One region of the Shewanella carassii genome, then DNA from elsewhere that is predicted to be linked to it. Evidence: predicted binding sites of a transcription regulator. Region 1 holds the regulator's gene; each other region holds the start of a gene.
The links. Region 1 encodes LexA, which represses DNA repair genes until DNA is damaged. Its sites were predicted from a motif close to TACTGTATNNNNATACAGTA; they were not measured.
Positions count from the first base shown of each region.

Region 2: a site for LexA is predicted at 1,545-1,564, ahead of K5621_RS09115 (YebG family protein). Genes of this name have one in related genera too.
Region 3: a site for LexA is predicted at 2,294-2,313, ahead of K5621_RS12375 (DNA topoisomerase III). Genes of this name have one in related genera too.

Region 1 covers NZ_AP024618.1:4,369,468-4,375,679, forward strand. Annotated here, with positions in the region: gene plsB (glycerol-3-phosphate 1-O-acyltransferase PlsB) at 1-2,139, opposite strand, end outside; gene lexA (transcriptional repressor LexA) at 2,392-3,012, shown strand; gene K5621_RS19585 (cell division inhibitor SulA) at 3,009-3,500, shown strand; partial or broken gene coxB (cytochrome c oxidase subunit II) at 3,959-5,080, shown strand; gene ctaD (cytochrome c oxidase subunit I) at 5,100-6,212, shown strand, end outside.
Region 2 covers NZ_AP024618.1:1,997,114-2,003,325, forward strand. Annotated here, with positions in the region: gene K5621_RS09100 (PqiB family protein) at 1-126, opposite strand, end outside; gene K5621_RS09105 (paraquat-inducible protein A) at 104-742, opposite strand; gene K5621_RS09110 (paraquat-inducible protein A) at 732-1,406, opposite strand; gene K5621_RS09115 (YebG family protein) at 1,576-1,863, shown strand; gene K5621_RS09120 (GAF domain-containing protein) at 1,877-2,335, shown strand; gene proQ (RNA chaperone ProQ) at 2,599-3,255, shown strand; gene prc (carboxy terminal-processing peptidase) at 3,286-5,349, shown strand; gene pepN (aminopeptidase N) at 5,475-6,212, shown strand, end outside.
Region 3 covers NZ_AP024618.1:2,713,442-2,719,653, reverse strand. Annotated here, with positions in the region: gene K5621_RS12390 (TonB-dependent receptor) at 1-930, opposite strand, end outside; gene K5621_RS12385 (hypothetical protein) at 957-1,184, opposite strand; gene K5621_RS12380 (hypothetical protein) at 1,798-2,172, shown strand; gene K5621_RS12375 (DNA topoisomerase III) at 2,347-4,383, shown strand; gene K5621_RS12370 (DUF4250 domain-containing protein) at 4,394-4,585, opposite strand; gene K5621_RS12365 (hypothetical protein) at 4,859-5,029, opposite strand; gene K5621_RS12360 (porin) at 5,114-6,212, shown strand, end outside.

The sequences.
Region 1 (6,212 bases):
GACGGCGTAGCGCTGCAGAGTCTCACTCATGGTTTCGGCCAACAGCGCCAGAGGATTGATCCCGGCCTCCAACACCCTGAAGCCATTAGCCTCTTCGGCGACTAGGCCTTTGGCAATGAAGCGATCCAGCAGCTGATCGGCATAGGCGCCGACATCTGTCTTGCCCATAAACAGCTCGGCCTGCAACAGAGGGTAGAAATCCTCAAGCACAGCTTGCATCTGAGCCCGGCTGCACTGTTCCAGACGCACCAGACAACTGGCCAGCAGAGATGGCACAATAAATAAGTGAATGATGTTGTTGCGGTAATAAGTCATGGTTACCGCTATCGATTCATCGATTGAGATGATATCACCCAACTCATCCTTCTGAACCGTGAACTTGTTCAGCTCCAGACCTTGTTGCAACAGCTGCTTACCGTCACCCTCGGCCACCGAGATGTACTGGGTATAAGGCACTTCCTTGAGCAGATCCAGATACAGGTCCAACTGCCGTTCCAACTGGCTGCGCTCCAGCGCATTTTGCTCTGAGGACAAGAGCACCAAGCTGGTAAGAGTCACCGCACTGGCCGCTGCCGCGTCATTGATATGAGTCATCACCCGGTTGGCCAAGGTATTGACCGCTGGGGTCAGCCAGCTGGGTTTCTGCTCGGGATCGGCTGCCACATCTTCACGCCAATTGGGTGCCGTTTCTTTGAGGAAGTTCTGCAGGGTCACAGGTTCACCAAAGTTCACATAACCCTGGCCAAAATTACCCAACTTGCGCAAGGCGCCAACCACCTGCCAGACTGACTCTTTCTGCTTTTTCTTGCCACTGAGTTCTTTGTGATAAGTGGCCACTTCCATGACATGGTCATAGCCCAGATATACGGGCACCAGAGTCACCGGCCGCTCAATGCCTCGCAACACAGAGTTGACCGTCATCGCCAACATACCTGTCTTGGGCGACAACAATCGTCCGGTACGGGAACGGCCGCCTTCGGTGAAATATTCGACCGAATAGCCTTTGGCAAACAGCTGATCGAGATACTCACGGAACACGGCGGTATAGAGTTTATTACCATTGAAACTGCGGCGGATAAAGAAGGCACCACCACGGCGGAACATGGGTCCGGCGGGCCAGAAGTTCAAGTTAATACCGGCGGCGATATGGGGCGGAACCATGCCCTGAAAATAGAGGATATAGGAAAGCAGCAGGTAATCCATATGGCTGCGATGACAAGGTACATAAACTATCTCATGGCCATCGTGATGCAGTTGGCGTATCTGCTCGGCGCCCTTGATGTTAATCCCCTTATAGAGCTTGTTCCATAACCAGGTAAGGATCCGCTGGGCAATACGCACCAGACTGTCAGAATAGTGGGCGGCAATCTCATCGAGATATTCCTCTGCCATTTCCCTGGCTCTGGCCTCGGGGATCTTCTTGGCTGCGGCTTCCTCTTTAATAGCCTTTTTAAGAGTTTCTGAACGCAACAGTTCATTGAACAGCGCTTGGCGGTTGGGCAGTAATGGCCCGGTCATCACCTTACGCTGACGGCGGAAATGTACCCTGGCCACTCGCGCCAACTTATGGGCAATAGCCTTATCGGTTCCATGTTCATCGGCCATCAGCCGCAGCGACACGGCATTGGAAAACTGCACAAAGTTGTCGCGCCCCAGAAACAGGATCATTAAAAATTTGCGCAGCCAAGTCGGGCTTTCCCGCTCAAATACGGCGGCGCGCATGCTGTCATCTTCCTTGCCTGGAGTGCGGCCCCAATAGAGACTCACGGGCACCAACTGAATGTCCAGTTGTGGATTGGTCTGATGCAAATGAAGCAAGGAGGTAAAACAGCTGAGAAAAGGCTTATTACTCTTACGCTTGCCAAACAGAGGCTTAGCTCCTTCCAGACAGACGACTCTGGGGACGGTAATATCATCGACCTTGAGCGCCTCATAAGGACAAGGCAGGCCAAACTTACGGGTGACTTCCGCCAGCGCAGCAATATCACTGACAGATTCCGTCTTCATGACATAGGCCATCGGCTTAGCCGGATCCAAGTTTAAATCTGCGAAAGGATCCTGAGGCACCACTATGGTGTGCACGAGTTTACTTTGGATCCAACGAAGGGATTTAAACCAGAATGAATCTTGTTTGGACATGTTCTTTCAGAGTCTGGGTCGCAATCAATAGCTCAATAGAATACCAGAATTTCCTGAACCTTAGCTAGGAAAGCTGCGAACCGGCCCCGGCAAGCCTTATGTCAGAGATCTGGAGCCCAGGTCTATCTGATGCCGGAGCCGCTCTCTAACCTATTTATGCCACGGCTAAAAAATCTCAACACTGGTTAATACTTGCACTAAAAAAAATACTGTATATACTGACAGGTACTGTATGAAAAAACAGGAATCATCATGAGACCACTGACACCGCGCCAGGCACAGATTCTGGAACTGATTAAACGCAATATAGCCGATACCGGCATGCCACCAACCCGGGCCGAAATTGCTACCCGGTTAGGCTTCAAGAGCGCCAACGCCGCCGAAGAACACCTCAAGGCGCTGGCCAAGAAAGGCTGTATTGAGATCATACCAGGCACCTCTCGCGGCATTCGTCTACCTCATGATGATCAAGCCGAGTCAGAAACCGGCCTCCCGCTAATAGGTCAGGTCGCCGCCGGTGAACCCATACTGGCACAGGAACATGTAGAACAGTATTACCAGGTCGACCCTAGTATGTTCCATCCCAATGCCGACTTCCTGCTGCGGGTGCGCGGCGACAGCATGAAGAATATAGGCATTCTCGAAGGTGATCTTCTGGCGGTTCATAAGGTACAGGAAGCCCGTAACGGTCAAGTCGTAGTGGCCAGGGTTGAAGATGACGTAACGGTAAAACGCTTTGAAAAGAAAGGTAATGTAGTTTATCTACATGCTGAGAATGAAGCTTACTCCCCAATCAAAGTCGACCTGACTTTCCAGCCATTGACCATTGAAGGACTGGCGGTAGGGATAATACGCAATGGAGACTGGCTATGAGCATAATGACTGGCAACGCCCCGAGACACCCAGGCCTATGGACAGATACCAATATCACCGGTAACCAACCTTGTCCGCATACAGGCATCTCCAGCCTGGCCAGCCACAGTCAAGGACGCCAGGAATTATTACGCCTCTGCCCTCAATTGGCGCAACTGAGCCAACAGGGGCGCTGGATAGTCTTGATTAACGCCCCGGCCAGCATAGGTTACAAGGAAACCTTAGCGAGGGCCGGTGTTAGAATGGATAGAGTGCTCTTGGTGCGCACCAAGGATGAGGTTGAAGCCTTGTGGGCAACGGAAAGAGCCCTGACCAACGGCACTTCCAGTGCAGTGATCAGTTGGATTGATAGCCTGGATGCCCGTGATAACCGCCGATTGCAACTGGTCGCCCGTAACGCCAGAGCCATGGGCATAGTGTTGGAAACCGGCCCCCTGACTAAGGAGATGGAGAGCCGTCTCAGTGAGCTGACTCGCTCCATCCATTAATATATTCCTTTAAAGGCCATCCTTGAGATGGCCTATTTTCCGCCCCCTCTTGACGTAATCGCTTACCTGTAAACCGCGCGGGCTCGGCTTTCGCGCGGTATGAACCTAAGAATTTATAGATGTTTTTTTTCATATAGTTAGAAAACATCGTGATCTTGATCAATATTTAATCTACAAATATTGTAAGAACAACGATTGTGTTACCTCCATGCAATTCGTCGTAGGCTGACCGCCCCATTTCGCTTTATAGCGAGTGCGGCCGCCGCCGGAAATGCTGAGTATATTCAGCGGTAAGTGCAACAGTGGTTACCACCTGTATACCTAGATCTAAGTGAAACCGCCGCCGCACTTTGAAGTCATCGTTGCTTTTTTGGGAACTGAAGAGTTTGCATAGAGCAAAGACTTACTGTGTGACTCTTCTTTGTAGTTGCGAATGCAATTGACAGAGGAGATGTCTTGTGAAGCAATGGCTGTGTGTTTTGCTGACCTTGTTGTGCGTCAGCTTGTTGTCTCCATGCGCCCAGGCAGATATGCCCTTGAATATGACTCAAGGGGTAACTGAGATCAGTGGCAAGGTGTATCACCTGCACATGATCATTCTTTATATCTGCTGCGCCATAGGTTTGGTCGTGTTCGGCGTGATGATCTACGCCATGATCAACCATAGGAAGTCCAAAGGGGCGGTTGCGTCCCAATTCCATGAAAGTACCAAGGTAGAAATTGCCTGGACGCTTATCCCCTTCTTAATCCTTATCCTGATGGCAATCCCCGCAACCAAGACGCTGATTGCCATGGAGGATCCCAGTGATGCCGACCTGACGGTCAAGATCACCGGCTCGCAATGGAAATGGCACTACAGCTATTTCGGCGAAGACATCGACTTCTTCAGCATATTGGCAACGCCGAGGTCCCAGATAGAAGGCCAGGAAGCCAAGGGTGAGCACTACCTGCTTGAAGTCGACAAGCCGTTGGTATTGCCCATCAATCGCAAAGTCCGATTCCTGATGACCTCAGATGATGTGATCCACTCCTGGTGGGTGCCCGCCTTTGCCGTCAAAAAAGACGCCAATCCCGGGTTTATTAACGAAGCCTGGACCCGGGTGGACAAACCGGGGATCTACCGCGGCCAATGTGCCGAGCTTTGCGGTAAAGACCACGGCTTTATGCCGATTGTGGTGCAGGTACTGGCAGAAGATGAGTTCGACGCCTGGATGGCAGAGCAGAAACAAGCTGCGGCTACGGCCGCCGAAGAAGCTCAGGCTGCCCTCAGTGAGACCATGAGCCATGATGAAGCCATGGCGCTTGGCGAACAGATCTATATGGCGCGTTGCGCCGCCTGTCATCAGCCCAACGGCGCCGGACTTCAAGGGGTGTTCCCGGCGCTCAAGGGCAGTGCTATTGCCATAGGCCCAATGGCTGCCCATCTGGACATAGTGATCCATGGCAAGACAGGCACCGCCATGCAGGCCTTCGGCAAACAGATTACCGCCAAGGAACTGGCCGCTGTGGTGACCTATGAGCGTAATGCCTGGGGCAATAATACAGGCGACACAGTGCAAGCCGCCGACGTCAATAACCACGGGCAGTAGGGGGGAGAAGATGAACTCATTCAGTCAAGATGCGAAAGCCGGTGTTCAGGAAATCGCTGAACAGGAACACCAGCATCATCACGCCCCCAAGGGGATCATGCGCTGGTTGCTGACCACCAACCATAAAGACATAGGCACACTCTATCTCTGGTTCAGCTTCATCATGTTCCTGATAGGGGGCGCCATGGCCATGGTGATCCGTGCTGAGCTATTCCAGCCCGGTTTGCAACTGGTCGAACCCAACTTCTTTAACCAAATGACCACAGTTCATGGCCTTATCATGGTTTTTGGCGCCGTGATGCCGGCCTTTACCGGTCTGGCCAACTGGTTGATCCCCATGATGATAGGTACGCCGGATATGGCACTGCCGCGGATGAACAACTGGAGCTTCTGGATTTTGCCCTTCGCCTTCCTGATCCTGCTTAGCTCATTGTTTATGGAAGGTGGCGGCCCCAATTTTGGCTGGACCTTCTATGCGCCATTGTCGACAACTTATAGCGCAGACAGCACAGCCTTGTTTGTTTTTTCAATACATATCATGGGGATAAGCTCAATCATGGGGGCGATCAACGTGATAGTCACCATAGTGAATCTGCGCGCACCTGGCATGAACTGGATGAAGCTGCCCCTGTTCGTCTGGACCTGGCTTATCACCGCCTTCCTGCTGATAGCCGTCATGCCGGTATTGGCCGGGGCCGTGACCATGGTACTCACAGACAAATTCTTCGGCACCAGCTTCTTCGATGCCGCCGGCGGCGGAGATCCTGTAATGTTCCAGCATATTTTCTGGTTCTTCGGCCACCCCGAGGTGTACATAATGATCTTGCCGTCATTCGGCATCATCTCGGCCATTATTCCGGCATTCAGTCGCAAACCTTTGTTTGGCTACGCCTCAATGGTCTACGCCACCGCCAGCATCGCGATCCTCTCCTTCCTGGTGTGGGCACACCACATGTTCACCACAGGTATGCCTGTCTTTGCCGAACTCTTCTTTATGTACTGCACCATGCTGATTGCCGTGCCAACCGGGGTCAAGGTATTCAACTGGGTTGCCACCATGTGGCGGGGAGCCATCAGCTTTGAAGCCCCTATGATGTTCGCCTGTGCCTTTATTATTCTCTTC
Region 2 (6,212 bases), 2.1 Mb from region 1:
AATGCCGGATTCCTTGATGCTCTTTAGCCCCAGCCAAGCGCCCAAGGCCAACGCCACTATAGGTAACAGCCAGATGGGGGAAAAAAGCTTCTTTTTGACTATTTTAGGCTTTTCGATTTGCGTCATCTTCTGTGTCCAGTTGATCCCAAAGTAAACGTGTGTCCAACACCTTGGCCGCAAGTTGGGTAAAGAGGATGACCAAGGCAAACGCAGTTGCCGCCGGCGCCGGCTTGGCGTCCAGCAATTGCCCCATATTAACTAGGGCAACGGTAATGGATATGACAAACAGATCCAGCATAGACCAGCGTCCAATCCATTCTATGATATGAAACCCGGCCATCAGTGGCCGTTTGGGGATAGGCAGGTTGAAACTGATCGCCGTCAGATAGAAAGCCAGGCCGATAATCTTCAGCCAGGGCACCAGAATACTGGCGGTAAAGACTATGATGGCGATGGGTAACATATCCGACTGTACCAGATGGGTGATGCCGGAAAAAATGGTGTCGTAGGTAACCTTGCCCTGTTTGGTGAGCATGGTAATGGGATAGATGTTGGCCGGGATCAACAAGATGGCTGCGGTGATCAACAAGGCCCAGCTTTTTTGCAGACTGGTTTCGTCCCTTAGCCTGAGTGGGTTTTGGCAGCGACTGCAATACTCATTCTCTATCTGATTGAGTTTTTTACAGGCGGGGCAGGTGCACAGGCCCATGTCTTTGCCCTGGAGCTGCTTTTTAGCTTTCATCGAGAAAACTCCACATATGCTCCAGGTTATATTCGCGTTGCAGGAAGAGAGTCACTAAAAACAGCATGGTAAAACAAAAGGTTCCCATGCCAAAGTAAACATCAGAGAAGTCGGACAACTGAAAGGCGGAAACCAGGAAACTGATCACATAAATTTCCAGCATGGTCATTTGCGACAGCAGGCCTTGCTTCTTGAGCTGCCAAGTAAGAACACGGCGCCAGAAGTGATGCTGTACTAGACCTGTCTTGATGATCAGCACTTGAATAAAAATCGACAGGTTGAGCACCCCGGGGGCTATTACTGCCGCCACCAATACGGCAATCCCCACTATCCAATAACCTTGGTTCATCACCGCCAAGGCGCCCTGGTATGCGGTCGTGGTTCTGACACTGCCGAGAAAGTGCATTTCCAGTACGGGTAGCAGCATGGCGGGCAGATAAAACAGCAGGGCACTGATACATAACGCCAGCATGCCATTGATGGAGCAGTAAGGCGCATCATAAAGCGCCGTATGGCATCTTGGACAAAGCGCTCTGACGCCGGAGGGCAAGGCGCGTTTACTCACCGCCAAATCACAGGCGCGGCAGAGCACTATGCTGCAGTCTGGCTTGCTGTCGCTTGGAGTATAAGCTTTCAAGTGCTGGATATGTCCTGTTTTGGCCATGGTGACCCAAGCTTAATCGCCAACACGCTAACTGCGTTGCTTGTGGGTCCATTGGAGTTAATCGACAAAACAAACTCGCAAATACTATCAGAAAGAACGCGTCTCTTGCATCTATAGCGCATTTTATGTCAATCTATTTACTGTATATTTAAACAGTGTGAGGAAGGTCATGGCCGTTATAACTCAGTACGTTGTGGTCAGAGAAGGGGTTGAGAAGATGACATTTACATCTAAGAAGGAGGCTGATGCCTACGATAAGATGCTCGACATCGCGGATAACTTAATCCCCTTTATTCAGAGTAGTGAATTGGAGCTGGATGATAATACAGCGGAAAAACTTGCTTTTTATTTAGCTTCTCATAAAGATACATTGGCGAATCTGCTCAAGGGCGCCCCGGTAAAAGCGCCGGCCCCTGCCAAGAGCAACAAGAAGAAGACAGAATCAGAAAAAGTATAACCCGGAACCCCAGATGAAAGCTCAGTTTTACGATACGCTCAACCGTCAGGTACAGGCACTATTCGCCGGTGAAGACGATGTGATTTGTGCCATGGCCAACTTTTCTGCTTTGTTGAATGAACAGCTTGAGGATATCAATTGGGTGGGCTTTTATCTGCTCAAGGGCGAGCAACTGGTGCTTGGCCCCTTTCAAGGCAAGCTGGCATGTACTCGGATCCCAATGGGTAAAGGTGTCTGTGGCACTGCGGCTGCAAAGGCTGAGACTCAGTTGGTTGAGGATGTGCATCAGTTTGCCGGACATATTGCCTGCGATGCCGCCAGTAATTCGGAAATTGTGATCCCACTCTATCGTCAGGGCGAACTGATTGCCGTGCTGGATATCGACAGTCCCAGCCTGTCGCGCTTCGATAAAGAGGATCAAACCGGACTGGAGACCCTAGTGCAGAGTCTGGAAAAGTGCTTATTTGGTTAATCCCTGTACAATTTGCCACAATTGGTGGTCGCATTAAGGCGCGTGCAGCTTATAATAGGCGGCCGCTTTGTGGGCCAACTGACCGTTTGTGGTGCTTGGCCCTATCGGGCTGAAATGTTAAGTTTTGTGTCATGTCTTTGGCAATGGCCGAATGCATGCTAATTTGTACGTTATCCCCCAAGGGATTAACGAAGATGAACGACGCCGTGAGTACAGCAGACCTAACTGACCACTGACGTCCCCTGTTAACTGTGGAAGTAATGATGGAATCAACAGAAAAGTTGACCGACACCAACGCTATTCTGGCGTATTTGTATGAAACATTTCCTTTGTGCTTTATCGCCGAAGGAGAAACCAAACCGCTGAAGATAGGACTGTTTCAGGATTTGGCTGAAAGGTTGGCTGATGATTCCAAAGTCAGTAAGACCCAACTGAGGGTCGCCCTGAGACGCTATACCAACAGTTGGCGCTATCTTAAGTGCATCAAGGAAGGCGCTCAGCGGGTAGACCTCGATGGTAACCCTTGCGGCGAACTGGATCCCGAACATATTGAACATGCCAAGGCGACGCTGAAAGAGAGTCAGGAAAAGGCCAAGGCCCGCCGTGCGGCTGAGCCTGCCAAAGAAGGTGAAGCCAAGAAGGCTAAGCCTGCGCGTAAGCCACGTCCTCAGGGTGACAAGCCTCGCAGTGAGCGCCCACGCAGCGACAAAAAAGTGGCCCGTAAGCCGAAGCCTGCTGCTCCAGCCGTGGAATTGGTTCCAGCTGTGTTGGAAGAGCTGAAACCTTCACAGCGAGTGAATGTCAAATTGGGTATGACGCCGGTAGCCGGTGTGATCCTCGACATCAATAAAGAAGATGTTCACGTTCAACTGGATTCCGGCCTGTCAGTCAAGGTTCGTGTGGAACATATTCTGCTGTAAAATCATCAAATAGAAAGGAGTAACTTGCTGATGCGAAAATTTATTCTTGCTGCATCGATCGCCAGTGTCTTTATGGGTTCCCAGGCGCTGGCTATCTCACCGGCAGTCCCGGTCAGCGAGTTACCCCATCTACAACAGGAGCCACAACACAAGGTTGCCAGCAAACGGATTACCGGCCTGTTCAGTCGCTCCCATTATCACAGATTCGATCTGGATGATGCCTTCTCGCAGCAGATCTTCAAGCGTTATCTCGAACAGCTCGACTATCGCCGCAATGTATTGCTGCAGAGCGATATCGACAGCTTTAAAGTCTATGCCAACCAGTTTGACGATATGGTGCGCAGCGGCGATCTGGAACCTGCGTACAAGATGTACGATTTGGTGCAGCAGCGTCGTTACGAGCGTTTTGCCTATGCCTTGAGTCTGCTCGACAAAGAGATGGACTTTAATCAGGCCGGCGATGCTTATGTCTTTGATCGTAAAGATGCCACCTGGCCCAAAGACGAGGCCGAGCTCAATGAGTTGTGGCGTCAACGGGTCAAGTACGATGCCCTTAACCTTAAGCTTACCGGTAAAGAGTGGCCAGAGATTGTTGATGTGCTGGGTAAGCGCTACAACAATGCCATCAAACGCCTGAAGCAAACTAACAGCGAAGATGTGTTCCAGGGGCTGATGAATGCCTTTGCCCGCAGTGTTGAACCGCACACTAGTTATCTGTCTCCCCGTAATGCCGAACGTTTCCAGATGGAGATGAACCTGAGCTTGGAAGGGATAGGTGCTGTGCTGCAGATGGAAGATGACTACACGGTTATCAAGAGTCTGGTGGCCGGTGGTCCGGCGGCGCTGAGTGAGAAATTGGCGCCAGAAGACAAAATTGTCGGCGTGGGTCAGGAAGGCAAGGAGATGGTCGATGTTATCGGCTGGCGCCTGGACGATGTGGTTGAGCTGATCAAGGGGCCTAAAGGCAGTACCGTGACTTTGCAGGTGCTGCCCAAGAAAGGCGGCTCCAATGCTAAACCCATCAATGTGACTGTGGTGCGGGACAAAATTCGTCTCGAAGACAGGGCGGCGACTTCCAAGATAGTCGAGCCGGAAACCGGTCCTTACGCCCAGCGTAAAATCGGTGTTATCCAGATCCCCGGCTTCTATATGGACTTATCCCGCGACGTGGCCAAAGAGTTGCAAACCCTCAATGAAGCCAAGGTTGAAGGCGTGATTGTCGACCTGCGTGGTAACGGTGGTGGCGCCTTGACCGAAGCGACCTTGCTAACAGGGCTGTTTATCGACCAGGGACCTGTGGTGCAAATTCGTGATGCCAATGGTCGCATCAGCGAAAACCGCGACAACGATGGTAAGAGCTATTACGACGGCCCTCTCACAGTGATGGTTGACCGTTACTCGGCCTCGGCCTCGGAAATTTTTGCCGCTGCATTGCAGGATTATGGCCGCGCCTTGATTATCGGTGAGTCTACCTTCGGTAAGGGCACAGTGCAGCAGCACAAGAGCCTTGGCCGTATCTATGACCTGTATGAAAAGCCGGTTGGCCATGTGCAGTACACCATTGCCAAGTTCTACCGTATCAATGGTGGCAGTACCCAGCTGAAAGGGGTGACTCCGGATATCCCGTTCCCCAGTGCGTTGGAGCCGGGTGAATACGGTGAAGCGGAAGAAGACAATGCGCTGCCATGGGATAAGGTGCCTGTAGCCAAGTACCAGCCTTTGGGTGAAATCGGCGCAGAAATGGTCAGCAATCTTGCGAAACGCCACCAGAGCCGGATCCAGCAGGACGTCGAGTTCGGTTATATACTGCAGGACATAGGCGAGTTCAAGAAACACCATAAAGAGAAGAGTGTTTCTCTGGTGGAAAGCGAGCGCCTGGCCGAGCGGGATAAGGACGATCAAAAACAGTTGGCCCGCCTCAACGAACGTCGGGTTGACCATGGTCTCGAACCCTTGAAGTCTCTGGATGACGATGAAAATGTCTCCGAAGATGAGAAAAAAATCGAGACTCCGGATGCCTTCCTCGATGAAGCCGTCTATATCACTCTGGATATGGTGGACTATCAGAGATTGGCAAAAAACAGCGCAAATTGATGCTGGCTCCAGGAAACATAAAAACGCGCTGATTGCGCGTTTTTTGTTTGCTCCCAGCGCTCACAGAGGCAAGATCAGTCAACGAACTCAGCGACTGCCAGTGCCCAACGAATTAAGGATGACCTATGTCTGAAGCACAAACCCTTTCCCCGGACCAACTGCAGGCCAAGCGCCTGGCCGATTATCGTCCACCGGCGTTTTTGATCCCAGAACTGTCCCTCTCATTTCAGCTCGAACCCAAGCAAACCCGAGTGACGGCCGTCAGCCAGGTTAGGCGCAACGGCAATCACAATGAACCTTTGCAGCTTGACGGTGATGAGCTGGAATTGGAACAGCTATTGGTTAACGGTGAACCTGCCGACTATCGCCTCGAACCGGGTAAACTGCTGCTTGAAACTGAACTCAACGAATTTGAATTGACTCTGGTGACCCGTATCAGCCCGGCCGATAACTCGGCACTGGAAGGTCTGTACATGTCCGATGGCGCCTATTGCACTCAGTGTGAGGCGGAAGGTTTCAGACGCATCACCTATTTTCTCGACCGTCCCGATGTGCTGGCCAAATACCAGGTACGTATCGAAGCCGACAAGGCGTTTCCTTTCCTGCTTTCCAACGGCAATCTGCTGGAAAAAGGGGAGATGGACGATGGTCGTCATTTCGCCGTCTGGCAAGACCCTTTCCCTAAACCCGCGTACTTGTTTGCGCTGGTTGCCGGTGACTTTGACCTGTTGGAAGACAGTTTTACCACCCGCTCAGGCAGAGAGGTCAAACTGCAGGTGTTTGTCGACAAGGGCAACCTGCACAAGGCCGGACACGCCATGGCTTCATTGAAAAAGGCGATGGCCTGGGACGAGTCACGCTTT
Region 3 (6,212 bases), 1.7 Mb from region 1:
GAGAAAGTCCGCCTGGGTATAGCTGAGGTTCAGTAAGGTACGATCGGTTTTGGGACTGCGATCGGCATTCAATCCCTTGCGGCTTTCGAGCAGGGAAGCATCTGAGGTGACGCCGCTGAAGTTTTCCCCCATATAGAGGCCGTGGTCGCCGTCGGACTCATTGTTGTAAAACTGCACCAGGGCACTGAGGGTGGCATTGTTTGGCAGGCTCCAATCCAGGTTGGCCATCAGATCATAACCTTGGGTGTACTGCATGCCGGTTTGGGTGATATCCGGCATCACCTGATTGCCGCTGCCGTCGAACCATTGGCCATTTTCCTGCCAGGCGGCACTGAAACGTCCCTTGAGGGTATCACTGCCTCCGGCCACGGCAAAGGCGGCGCGGTAATCCAAGTCATCACTGCCGTTAAAACCCGATTTGAAACCTGCCTCGGCTTCAAAGGTATCCAGGCTGTCGGCGGCTTTTTTGGTCACTATATTGATAGCGCCGCCCAAAGCTCCACCGCCATAGAGGGCTGAGGCGCCGGCCAAGACTTCAATGCGGGCGATGTTAAAGGGATCTATGCTGTCCAACTGGCGGCTGATCCCTCTGGAGGTGTTCATGGATACGCCGTCTATCAGCACCACCATGGCGCGGCCGCGCATGTTCTGACCAAAGTTGGTTCGGCCCTGGCTGGATACGTCCATGGAGGGAACCAGGGCGGCCAGCATCTCTTTTACGCCTTTGCCGCTGTTTATCTGCTCGCGGATGCTGTTTTCATCGATTAGCCAAACCGTGCTGGAGAGCTCGCTTATCTGGGTAGGGGTACGGTTGGCGCTAACCACCATGCGCTCCATCTGGGTTTCTTCGGCCATGGCGGCTCCCATCGGCAGCAATTGACTGCTGACAGCCGCGGCGACAAGGGTCATCCGAACCGTGGATTTGGGCATAACATTCTCCTAAACAACTCAAGGGGTTAAATGAGGCACCAGACAGGGATCCAGCAGGCGAACACCAGGCTGAGCGTCTTCTTGCCGGGTTGGTATCCCAAGGCTAAAGACAGCACCAAGCCTGGTGCTAACAGCAGGATCAACAGTCGGGCATCCAGCCCAAAATTGGCCAATACCAGCATGATTGCCAGCAAGACCAATCCCTCACACCAAAGCAGTTGGTTACAGCGCAACAACAGCGGGGACGTTTCCATATTATTTGGCCTCCTGAAAGATGTTACATTTTAATTGCAAGTGATAATGGTTCGCAATTGAATTTACACTGGGTGGTAAAAGGTGAACTTATGGATAGATGATTATTTCCATAATGAAATCATGGGTATGTACATGGATTTTCGAATAGTGCTTTAATGACTTCCGCGCGTGGCACTTAGTGTTGGCTGTGGCAAAGATGAGAACTTGCTATTGGCCTGGAAAGTCTCGGCCGGGCTTTCATGGTTGATTTCAGCCGCCGATAGGGCATAGATTACGGCAAGGTAGAGAGGGACCATACTGAGATAGCTTGTGATCAGCGCAATGGATGAGTTTACTGGGAAGGCTGCTGTTAACGCGATCTGATGAGCTGGATAAAAGAGATGACGCTGCACTTTTCAGCGCCTGGCTGCATTAAAACGCTCGGCTTAGCCGAAGAGATGAGCATTTAAATCAGTTTGGTAACCTAAGGCGGCTCAAGGGCGCCGGTGCCTGCTCTCTCTATTGAGGTGGATGATTTCACTTTAATAACCAACCCATTGCTTTCAATACCATTCCCCTGGTGAATTACGTTTCCTCCGGGGCTGAGCGGCGGGCCAATAAGGAATTAAGCAGATGCAGTTACCCATAGAGTATTACTGGTTGAAAGCGCATAAATTTGCAGGACTCATGCCTTGGTGGTTTATCGATGAACCCGGCGGACCCGGGCTGAGAATGGAATACCAAAAAGAAACCGGAGAGGACTTTTATCCCATCGCCAGGCGGCAAGATAATGACAGCGTGGCCGGGTTTAAAGTGATTGACGGCGAAATACAAAAAGAGCTGGTCTCTGTCCATTTAACCTGGACAGGAAAGCGCGAGCAGCCAGGTTTTCCGGCCAGGGCCGTGTACAAGGATATTTTTTCCTGGTTGTCAGAAGAAGTCCTTCCCGAAACGGCTGACTGGGTAAGTGAAGAATTCCTGGCGGAGATTGAGGAGGAAAATAGATAGCTGCGCTGTGTTTAGTTGCCTTGTTCAATCGCCTTGTTCGATTAACTTTGCCCAATCAAGCTTAGTTAATCATGCCATTACCCACAGAGGATTTGCAGCTGGCAGGTGACTTGGCTAGAATTACTGTAATTTTATCCAGTAATTCTGTTCAGTGACAGTCAAAGGACGCAGTGGATGATCCTCTATATCGCCGAAAAGCCCAGCCTTGGGCGCGCCATCGCCGAGGTGCTCCCAAAACCCCATCGCAAACATGAGGGCTATATCGAGCTTGGCAACGGAGATTGTGTTTCCTGGTGTATAGGTCATCTGCTGGAGCAAGCTGAGCCGGATGCTTACGATCCCGCCTACAAGTCCTGGCAGTTGGAACATCTGCCTATTGTCCCGTCTGATTGGCAGATTAAACCCAAAGCCAGCAGTCGCGGCCAACTCAGTGTCTTGCGTAAATTGGTCAAGCAGGCCAGTGAGCTGGTCAATGCCGGCGATCCGGACCGGGAAGGGCAGCTGTTGGTGGATGAGGTGATTGCCCATCTTGGGGTCAAGGGCGATAAGCTGGCAGCGGTTAAACGCTTGTTGATAAGCGATCTCAACCCGCAGGCGGTAAAACGCGCCCTGGGGCAGATGCGCAGCAACCGCGAGTTTGTGCCATTGTCGACTTCGGCACTGGCGCGTAGCCGAGCCGATTGGCTCTACGGCATGAATATGACCCGTGCCTATACCCTGCAGGGGCGCAAGGTGGGCTATCAGGGCGTGCTGTCGGTCGGTCGGGTGCAAACTCCTGTGCTTGGTTTGGTTGTTCGGCGCGATCAGGAGATAGCCGCCTTTGTGCCTAAACCTTTTTATGAAGTACTGGCCCATCTTAGCACCCAAGAGGGGAGCTGTTTCAGCGCCCGCTGGCAGCCCAGTGAGGCTTGTCAACCTTGGATGGACGAAGAGGGGCGGGTGCTCTCCCGCGGTTTGGCGATGAATGTGGTCGGCAGGATCACCGGCCAACCCGGCCGGGTAGATGAGCTGGAGCGTAAGCAAAGACACCAGGCGCCGCCTTTGCTCTATAGTCTGTCTGCGCTGCAGATTGATTGCGCCAAACGCTTCGGTATGAGCGCCAAAGAGGTGCTGGATACGGCGCAGTCTCTGTACGAACGGCATAAATTGATAACCTATCCGCGCTCCGATAGCCGTCACCTGCCCAAGGCGCAGTTCCAGCTGGCCCCGGCAGTCTTGAATGCCATTACCCAAGGGGCAGCTGAGCTGCAGCAAGGCTGTGAAGTGCCCAATCCCGCCCTTAAGTCTAAGGCCTGGAATGATGCCAAGGTGGACGCCCATCACGCGATAGTGCCTACGGAAAAGACGGCTAGCCTCGGTGTGTTGTCACAGCGTGAGCGTCAGGTGTATTTGCAGATCGCCCGTCAGTATTTGGCGCAGTTTTACCCCAATTATGAGTACCTTGAAACCCGCGCCGTGATCGACATTGCCGGAGGTTGCTTCGTGGCCAAGGCCAAACAACCATTGAAACAGGGGTGGAAGCAATTGTTTGGCAAACAAAAAGCCGACGATGAAGCGGAAGATATTCAAACTGCTTTGCCTGAGCTGACTCAGGGGCAGATGCTGGATTGCCTCAAGGGTGAACTAGTGGAAAAGATGACCCAGCCCCCCAAGCATTTTACCGACGCCACACTGCTGGCGGCGATGACAGGCATAAGCCGCTATGTGAAAGACCCAGAGATCCGCAAAATTCTCAAGGAAACCGATGGGCTGGGGACAGAAGCAACCCGCGCCGGGATCATTGAACTCTTGTTTAAACGTGGCTTTTTGAAACGTCAGGGCAAGAATATTTTGGCTACCGAGGCTGGCAGCGGGCTTATTCAAAGCCTGCCTGAAGTGGCCACCACGCCGGATATGACGGCGCTGTGGGAAAGTAGCCTAGATGCGATTTGTCGCCGTGAACTTAAATATCAGGCCTTTATGCAGCCCTTGACGGCTAAACTGGGCGAGCTTATTGAGCAGGCCAAGGCACAACTGCCTACGGCCTTGAGTGGCGTGAAAAGTACAGGCTTCAAAGGACGTAAACGTCGCAGTGGTGCTTATGCTACTAAGACCGGCGCGTCCAAGGGCACAAGCACCAAAAAGAGCACTGGCGATAAGGCCGGCGCCGGCAAGCGCAACTATCGTTCAGCGACCAAGAGCAAAACCAAAGCCCAGTCTGCAACTTCCTGAGAGCTTGCGGTTATTTCAAGCGTCGGTATTGGTTGGATGGGGAATGATACTCGTATCCCAGCGCACTGAGCTTATGCTCCAGTTGGGTAGGTGACAGGTCGAGTTCGTAGTAGAGGGCATCCTTGTCTGGGCAGTTTAGCCTTAGCTTTTCATTGACTATGCCCAACAATATTTCGGCGGGCAGATGTTGTAAGTTTTCCATGTTCTCTCCAAGTGCTCATATAGTGCTCACCTATGATGCAACAGATACAATTGCCGCTGCAATATATTTAAATTTATACAAATCAGTATATTAGTCATCAGTCTGTGACTTTGTATCTTTGAGTGTAGGAGCCGCGATGAGGGCCGACAAGGGGTTGCCTGAGTCGTTGCTGAGGTGGCTTAGCTTAAGGTCGCTGAAAATCAGGGAGTTACCTTTTAATGAACAAATTTGTCAGCTCACTCGTTCCTGCAAGCCACTGCTGACTTATCAAAGTTAATAAAGATACGCTTGAACATGCTTTGATGCAGAAACTGCACGCTTGTTACAACGATATTTAATTCCTCTCACGGTATTTAACGCCCCCCAGTCACGATATTTCACGATTTGACGATCCAGCTCCGGAAACTCGGCTTTGACGGTGGCTTTTTCGTGGCTGGCACGCAAACTGCACCCCTTCGAATAATACATAGAAATATGTCTAATAAATCAGCGTGTTAAACGCTTTTTACTTATAAAAGGGTAATGAATATGAACAAGAAGATCCTGGCACTTATGATCCCGGCTATGCTGGCAAGTGGCGCTTCTCAGGCAGTAGAACTGTATAACGACCAAACCAACAGCGTGAACATGATCGGCTGGTTGGGTTTTGCGGCCTTCAACGATGGCCATGAAACCTCTGTTATCGATAACTTTTCTCGCGTAGGTTTCCGTTTCGATCGTCAGGAACGTGATGGCTGGCGTGCCTTTGCTCACACTGAGTGGGGCATCAACATGGTGACCAGTGATGACAGCCTGGTTTACACCCAAGGCCAGGGCGGTGGTCAGATGCGCGCCGAGAAGAACAGTGACTTTATGTTCAACCGTTTGGGTTATGTGGGTATGGCTCACGACAAGTGGGGTACTCTGACTTTCGGTAAGCAGTGGGGTGCATATTACGATGTTGCCTATACCACAGATATCCTGGATGCCTTCACTGGCTGGTCTGTAGGTGCCTACACCTTTGGTGACGGCGGTCTGACTGGTGCCGGTCGTGCCGATGCTGCCTTCCAGTATCGCAACACCTTCTTTGGCAAACTGCATATCGCTCTGCAGTACGCTTCCAAGCAAAATGATGACATCGCTCTGTTCGACAAAGACGGTGTGGCATTGAATGATGGTTCTGAGCTGAGCTTCGACTCTAGCTATGGCGCCAGCATGACTTACTATGTGACCGACAAGTTCAAGGTTCTGGCCGGTTTCAACCGTGGTGACTTCGAAGGCAACCTGGCCGGTGTCGCCGTTGATGATACCAACCAGATCGTCGGTATCGGTGCTCAATACGGTACTTTCTACCAGTATGCTCCAGGTCGTGATGCCGATGGTCTGTACGTTGGCTTCAACGCTCACAAGAGTAAGCAAAACGAACTGGTTGGCGGCAACCTGTACGATTCTACCGGTGGTGAATTCATCGTGGCTTATCAGTATGAAAACGGTTTCGTACCTTCATTCCTGCTGAGCTATCAAGATCTGGATACAGACGCCAACACCGCTATCAAGGGTGACTGGACTCGTCAGTTTGCGGTACTGGGTCTGCACTACCGTTACAGCCGTGACACTGTAATGTTCGCCGAAGCCAAGATTGACTTCA